Regions from separate parts of the Prevotella sp. Sow4_E9_plate genome, predicted to be linked through region 1. Evidence: riboswitches for the same ligand, from Rfam matches in the RefSeq annotation. Region 1 holds a riboswitch; the other holds the start of a gene.
What was found. Region 1 has a riboswitch for S-adenosylmethionine ahead of ACTQ53_RS01835 (NADAR family protein). Riboswitches for the same ligand answer to the same signal wherever they lie in the genome.
Positions count from the first base shown of each region.

Region 2: it holds a riboswitch for S-adenosylmethionine, as region 1 does, so the genes downstream of both, ACTQ53_RS02210 (hypothetical protein) here and ACTQ53_RS01835 (NADAR family protein) in region 1, are expected to answer to the same signal.

Region 1 is NZ_JBQKLN010000003.1:16,584-19,999, reverse strand. It holds gene ACTQ53_RS01850 (hypothetical protein) at 1-415, shown strand, start outside; gene ACTQ53_RS01845 (hypothetical protein) at 376-918, shown strand; gene ACTQ53_RS01840 (hypothetical protein) at 1,020-1,685, shown strand; SAM-I-IV-variant riboswitch at 1,901-2,024, shown strand; gene ACTQ53_RS01835 (NADAR family protein) at 2,017-2,820, shown strand; gene ACTQ53_RS01830 (hypothetical protein) at 2,817-3,416, shown strand, end outside.
Region 2 is NZ_JBQKLN010000003.1:116,616-120,031, reverse strand. It holds gene ACTQ53_RS02230 (DUF3990 domain-containing protein) at 1-281, opposite strand, end outside; gene ACTQ53_RS02225 (DUF3791 domain-containing protein) at 278-496, opposite strand; gene ACTQ53_RS02220 (hypothetical protein) at 502-744, opposite strand; gene ACTQ53_RS02215 (TIGR02452 family protein) at 900-1,754, shown strand; gene ACTQ53_RS02210 (hypothetical protein) at 1,786-2,037, opposite strand; SAM-I-IV-variant riboswitch at 2,037-2,148, opposite strand; gene ACTQ53_RS02205 (secondary thiamine-phosphate synthase enzyme YjbQ) at 2,442-2,855, shown strand; gene ACTQ53_RS02200 (hypothetical protein) at 2,885-3,416, opposite strand, start outside.

The DNA of each region.
Region 1 (3,416 bases):
AGAAGGAACAGTTGGAAGATACTGTGAGTTTTGCGGTACAAAGATTCCTTTTCCAAAAGAAAAGCCAACAACAAGCGGTAAGTCAAAAGAGCACAAACCAAGAATTGTTAGATTTTCTACAACAAAGGATGAAGCTATTGAGCTGTTTTTAAGCTATTTGTATGGAAAAAAAGTTTCTTTTGAAAACATTAAGATTATAAATATTTCAACTTACAGTATCCCTTTTATTGCATATAACGTTTATTATGAATATTATTGGACAGGTGAAAATGAAGATGGAATACCTGACAATGGTACTTTAAAAGGCGAAAAAAAATTATCATCCCATCATACGATGATAGTATTCAAAAGCTACCTTCGTTTGATAGCTATAGCATGTTCTATGACAGCGATTTATATATCAAGGAATCGATAGAAGGTAAATATGAAACCGACTTTGATGTAAACATTAGTAAATGTGAAGAGACTCCTAATGAAATTTGGAATAGATTAGGGAAAGAACAATTTTCAAGCAGTATCCGCAGCATGAATCCTTGGTATGATGAGTCTGTAATCTCTAAATTGCAAGACGATGGCGTTCCTATAACTATTCCATTTTACGTTATACATTTCAACCTAGATAGGAAGGAAAATTATTTCTATGTAGACGGACTTGGAAAAGACCGTACCCTCAGTAGTATTCGTACGCATAAATTAAAAACATTAGAAGAACGAGTTGCTCATTACAAAAACTTTGAAAAATATTTAAAGCAAGAAGATTTTGGCTTAACAGAAAATCAGAAGGAGAAATTACTAAAGATGTATTATCCTTCATCTGCCATTGGGGTTTTAGAAAAGAAGAAAGAAAATTTTGAAAAGAAGAAAGAAGAAAAGAAGGAAGAAGAAATTAAAACTAAGAGTATGGAAAATCGTGTTTAACCATATTTTTAGTGGTCGCTTGCTTTATAATTGCAGTTATAGGATTAATACAATATAGCAATCACGCAAAACAAGTTGAATTAGAAGAATACAATGCAGAGATGGCAGAAAAGCATGTAAGAGATTCTATCGAACATGAAAAGGCAATGCAGCAGCAAAAAGAAGAAAGAAAAAAAAGAAATTATAGACCTTCTGCTCCTACACCATCTTTTTCTGATGTTGAAGTTATAGGATTACCCAATGGAATTAAACAAATTCGTATGACAAGCGAAAAAGAGAATTCTATATACGAATTTAACAAACAGGGATTTCTTATCAGCGTTAAGTGCAATAGAGACTATACTACCTTTACTTCTTCTCACAGTTACACCATAAAACAAGGGAAACTAATATCACAGGATGGTAAAGAGGTGGAGTATAACAAGGTTAGCGCAAATGAAGATATTATTTCCTGTGACAACTACACATTGTGCAATGTTACATATGACAGCAAGAACCGTATTGTAAAAATCAAAGATGAATACGACACAAGTACATTTGCCTATGACGAAGAAAATAATGCTCACGAAGAAAGAGAAGATATTTGGGGAAACGCTAAAACGGAAGAAAAAATGTCAATACCTATTTTAGACATCATCGGGAGTTCGATTTACATACCTAAAAATTGGGAAGACAAAATAACTTCTTCAGACGAGCAAGGCAGACCAACAGAGATTGTTTACGATGGACTTCTACACAAAGAGACTGTCAAAATAACATATTGGTAATATTGAAATACAGATTTATGGAGGCTGCTTCTGGCAGCCTCTTTCCATATAACAAGACCCCATATCCAAATCATTTGATAAGCACAAATACTATTTAGCAGAACTCTAAACTAATCATCGTTAACTTTTCTTAGCACAATCTTTTCGTTTTTCTCAGAATAAGAACGTAATTTTGCAACCGCTTTCCAAAATGGGGAGTTGTTCTTTTATTTATTGACAAGCATCAAGAGACTGTTTAAATACAGAACCAACCGAGCAGATTAGCCATTGCCACGGTGGTAAAATAGATGTGAGTTTAAGGCTTGATTATTCATCTTTAAATTAAAATTTTATGGCAACATCAAAAACATCAGAAATCATCTTAGGTCGTGTGGAGTACATCAACGCTTCACACTTTAACTGTTTGTCGTTCTCCAAGACTTCTGACTTGGTGAATGGCATTAACATGCGTCTCAGTAATATGGCAGGTGGCTATCCGTTTTCATTCGGAGACATAACTTGGCGTGATAGTGAGACGCTTTATTTGTGCGGTGAGTTTTCGGACTCATCTGACGAACATCGGGCTATACAGGAGGAAATGCACCGACAGACAAGCGGCTTTGCAGCCAAACGCTTTGTCAAGAACAAATACAAGAGATTCATCCGTAGTGACTTCTCGACATTTCGCATACAGTGGATGCTTTACGTAGTATGGCAGAAGTGCAAGGATAATGCGGATTTTGCCAAGATGCTCTTGCAACTACCAAATGACGCTATCATTATCGAGGACACAACCATACAACATTGCGACACAAAGGAAGTTTGGGGATGCACCAACTTTGAGTTGGCTGCAAGAAGAGCAGAGGTTAAAAAGGAAACCATCAAACAGGCTAAGGCAGACTATCCAAACATATCCAAGGCTGCTTTGAAGCGTTTGGTAAACAGTGAGACTTGCAAAGTCAATGGCATTGGAACGTTTGTCGGTCAGAATAACTTAGGAAAGATTCTCATGATTTGCCGTGATTGTCTTATACAAGGCGTAGAACCACCAATAGACTACGCTCTTTTGGAGTCAAAAGACATTCACATCATGGGCAAACGCCTCACGTTCCCAACCAACAACACACCAATGTCTAACTTACATATAGTGGCATGAAAATTAGCAATACAATCAAAATAAAGAGTGGCAAGGAGTTAAAGCTCTATGGCGGCCAAAAGCACAGTAACAAGAATACCATAAGGTATTTTTGCGAACATGCTGATTTCTTTTACGAACATAGAGAGTTCATTTTCGATAACAGCCGTATGTTTTTGATACCTGTATATCAAGACAGAGATTTCATATACACTTTAGGTGGTTTATTGGAATGGTTGGAAAGTATTACACAAGTGGCTACCATATCGGAGGTAATCAAAGATGTTCTTTTTCAAAAAGACAATTCCGACAGGCTAAGTCGCTTAAAGCAACACTGTAGCCGATACAGCAAGGCAGCAGGAGAATACGAACATCTTACGCTCAAAAACGTTCATGATACAATTACATCATTAGTCAAACAAAGAGAGCATAATTTGGCTGAAAAAAGGATATGGAGTCCATATATAGACAACATCGAATTGCTTTATGAGCATCGAAATGAAATTCTTGCTCATAAGGAATGGGCAATGGCTACAATACCATTGAAAGTATATATGGTATGTCAACCTATCTGTATTGGCACGATGTTAAGACTTTGGGCGAATGAAAACGAGTGG
Region 2 (3,416 bases), 100 kb from region 1:
CTTTTACGGTTAGCTAAGATAAATTTTGCCCATTCTATTGATGGACTATCAAAAGTCAACACTTTCAGACTTCCATCAATCAACAGTTTCTCGTCAAACAAGAATTTTGTTACGACAGGAGAACCTGAGCCAACAATACGAGTTCGCTTGATTGCCATCTCCATTGCCTGCGGAAAAATATCCGTCAGATAAAAACCTTGCCCAAAATCCTTATAAGGCTTACACTTAGTAAAATCAATCTTGTCTATAAACAGATTGGATCCATGATACAACTCTATCATACCAAAGCCCCTCCATTCCTATGACAAATAACAGCCAAATCATCCACTGCATCATCTAAAGAAAGAAGATGCTCCGCTCCATAACATTCATACAAAAAATCCAATCCCTTATGCCTTTTCAGATAAGCATAGGATTGCTTCAAAGATATGCCAAACCGCTGTGCAAATTGGCTCACACAATATATAATGTAATAAGTCTTACTTTCTAATTCCATAATTCTCAACCTACCTTTCCATATTTAATTTCCTCCTTCAGCAACTCATAGTTGTAGCCAGAACTCTGATAATATAGCCCTGTCTCTAAATCCTGAAGTTTCTCGAATAACTCTGAATTATAAACACAATCTAAAGCTTCTTCAAGAGAATACTTGAAGTCTTCCATCAGCCACATTGCCATATCTTTGATACGGGCATTAATCAATATGCCTATCTGTCCGGCAGAAAGTTTTGTTTGTCCTTCCATAATTATATATTTTTCTTTTGTGGGCAAATTTACAAAGAAATATCGAGAATACCACATATTTTATATATAAAAGTTTGGAGAATACAAAGAAAACTTATAATTTTGCCAAAAAAAACGGATTTTTAGTGACACAAACAAAATAAACAGAAGAAATCATGATAAACGACAGAAGACAACTGGCTGACGTGTATCAGCAAACTATAGATATTGTACTGAAGGGACATTACACATCTGAGAATGGGGAGGAAGTGAAACTGCTCGACAACACGAAGATGCTGAGGGGAAGCAGATTCTATACCAAACCACTGGATGCTTCTAATGTACCTAGTCTTGCAGAAGGTTCCACCAAGATTATAGTGAAGAATGACGACAGCATCCATTGCGGTCATCAGTTGCAACAGGAAGGATACAATCCCGTGGTTCTCAACCTGGCAAGCCGGCGCAACCCGGGTGGTGGCGTGAAGAACGGAAGCCGGGCACAGGAGGAAAGCCTCTTCCGCAGCACCAACCTCTTTCTCTCTATGTATCGCTATGCGGAATATGCCGAGGATTACGGTCTGGAGAAAAGCAAGTTCCAATATCCGATGCCTGTGAGATTCGGAGGTATCTATGTGCCAGACGCTACCGTATTCAGGGCTGGAGCCAAGGATAACTTTGCCTTGCTCGATACTCCTTACTATATGTCGTTCGTGGCAGTAGCCGCCATCAATCATCCTGATTTAGATAGAGATGGGAACATCTGTGAAGAAGATGCCGCATTGACAAAGAACAAAATGAGGACGATGCTGCGTATCGGTCTGCTGAACGGACACGACAGCATCGTGCTCGGTGCATTCGGTTGCGGTGCCTTCCACAATCCTCCGAAACATATCGCAAGACTGTTTCACGAAGTCATCGACGAGAAGGAGTTCAAGGACAAGTACAAGCTCATCGCCTTCGCCATCCTTGAAGACCATAACTCGCCAAGAGGTGGAAACCTGCAACCCTTCATCGAGGAATTCAAGTCATAAGCTCCCACAGATTTACACAGATGGGGCTTGATTAGCAGTAATCAATGCCTCGCTTCTCGCACTCACCTCGCAAGGCGGCGAGGAAGTAACTGCGCTCGCTGCCCCAACCACGAACCTTGCGCTCGTGATCCACGGTCTGCTTCAAATGCTCATCGCTGTAAGCGGCAAAACGGGCTGCATACTCTGAAATTCTTGACTCGGCATCAGCTGTCTTAATTGTTGATGACTCGGCATTAGCTGCCATTACACTCTCATTGTTCTTTAAATCTGAATTTGGATTCATAAAGATAATTATTTTAAGTTGTTAAACACTTACACATTCTTTTACCACCGTGGTTATCTCTATGCGAAACTCGGTTGGTGTGCCGCAACTGGGCAACTCTTAATGCTTGATTTCGGGTGCAAAAGTACATCATTATTCTGAAACCACCAAATTTTTTCGGGATTATTTTTTCCTGTTTTTTTCCTTCTTCTAAAGAAGAAGTTTTTTCGGGGTAGCAGATAGCAAGAAAATACCCGACTTGATAAGAAGAGATATACTCGACTTGATTGAAGGAGATTCCCTTAAATGGTTAAACTTTCCTATATTTGCATTATAATAGTATTATAATAATAAAATTATAATTACCTTTGTAAATTGACAATCAGAAAGATACAAACAGTAGAAATATAAAAACAAAGAATGATATGATACAGCAAGTTGAATTTTCATTGCGCCCGCTTCCTCGCGGCTTTCATCTCGTAACCAACGAGGTGATGAGGAACTTGCCGGCACTGCCTAAGACAGGGATACTGAATCTCTTCGTAAGACATACCAGTTGCGGATTGTCGCTGAACGAGAACTTCGACCCTGATGTGAGACATGATTTAAAGGGTATCTTCGAAAGACTGGTTCCGGATGGTGACCCAAGATATCTGCACCAGGATGAAGGACCTACGGATATGTCGGCGCATGCCAAATCGAGCATGGTGGGGGTATCGCTCACCATTCCTATTACCAACGGAAGACTGAACCTTGGTACCTGGCAGGGAATTTACCTCTGTGAATTCAGAGAAGGAGGCGGAAGCCGACACCTCATCGCAACGATTATCGGGGAATAAAGAATCGTTGCAATAAATCGAAGTCGCCTCTATTTTTTGAAAGAATCGGAGGCGTCTTTTTCTATTTCACGGAAAAGGCCGAAGTATCTCTTGCATACCCAGACGATTCCTACTACCATTGCTATGACGAGGATTCCTCTTAAAAATCCACTTAATATCTTTGGCATACAATCCCAAATCGGCAGTAGATGCATCACAAATCCTAAAATTATCGTCAATACCAACACACCGATGGTCAAGAGTTTCTCGTTTTTGATAGCTGGCTCAGGATCCTCTAGTTCTACCAGGTTTCTCAACTGGTATATCTTATAGATAAAGAATACACAGTTCAGACATAAAAGAACAAAGCAAGCTACCATTCCTCCAAAAAACAGATCCTCGTTATCTATCAAATCAACACAACTAATCCATAGAAAGAAGAGAGATAATCCTACAGAAGCAAAGCGACTGCTGAGAGAAAGATAATATACCTGTCGGGCATTAACTATCTTGACGAAAGGCAAATCAATGGCTGTGGGATGATAGCTATGACGCAAGTTTTGAACTGAAACAAGTGTACCT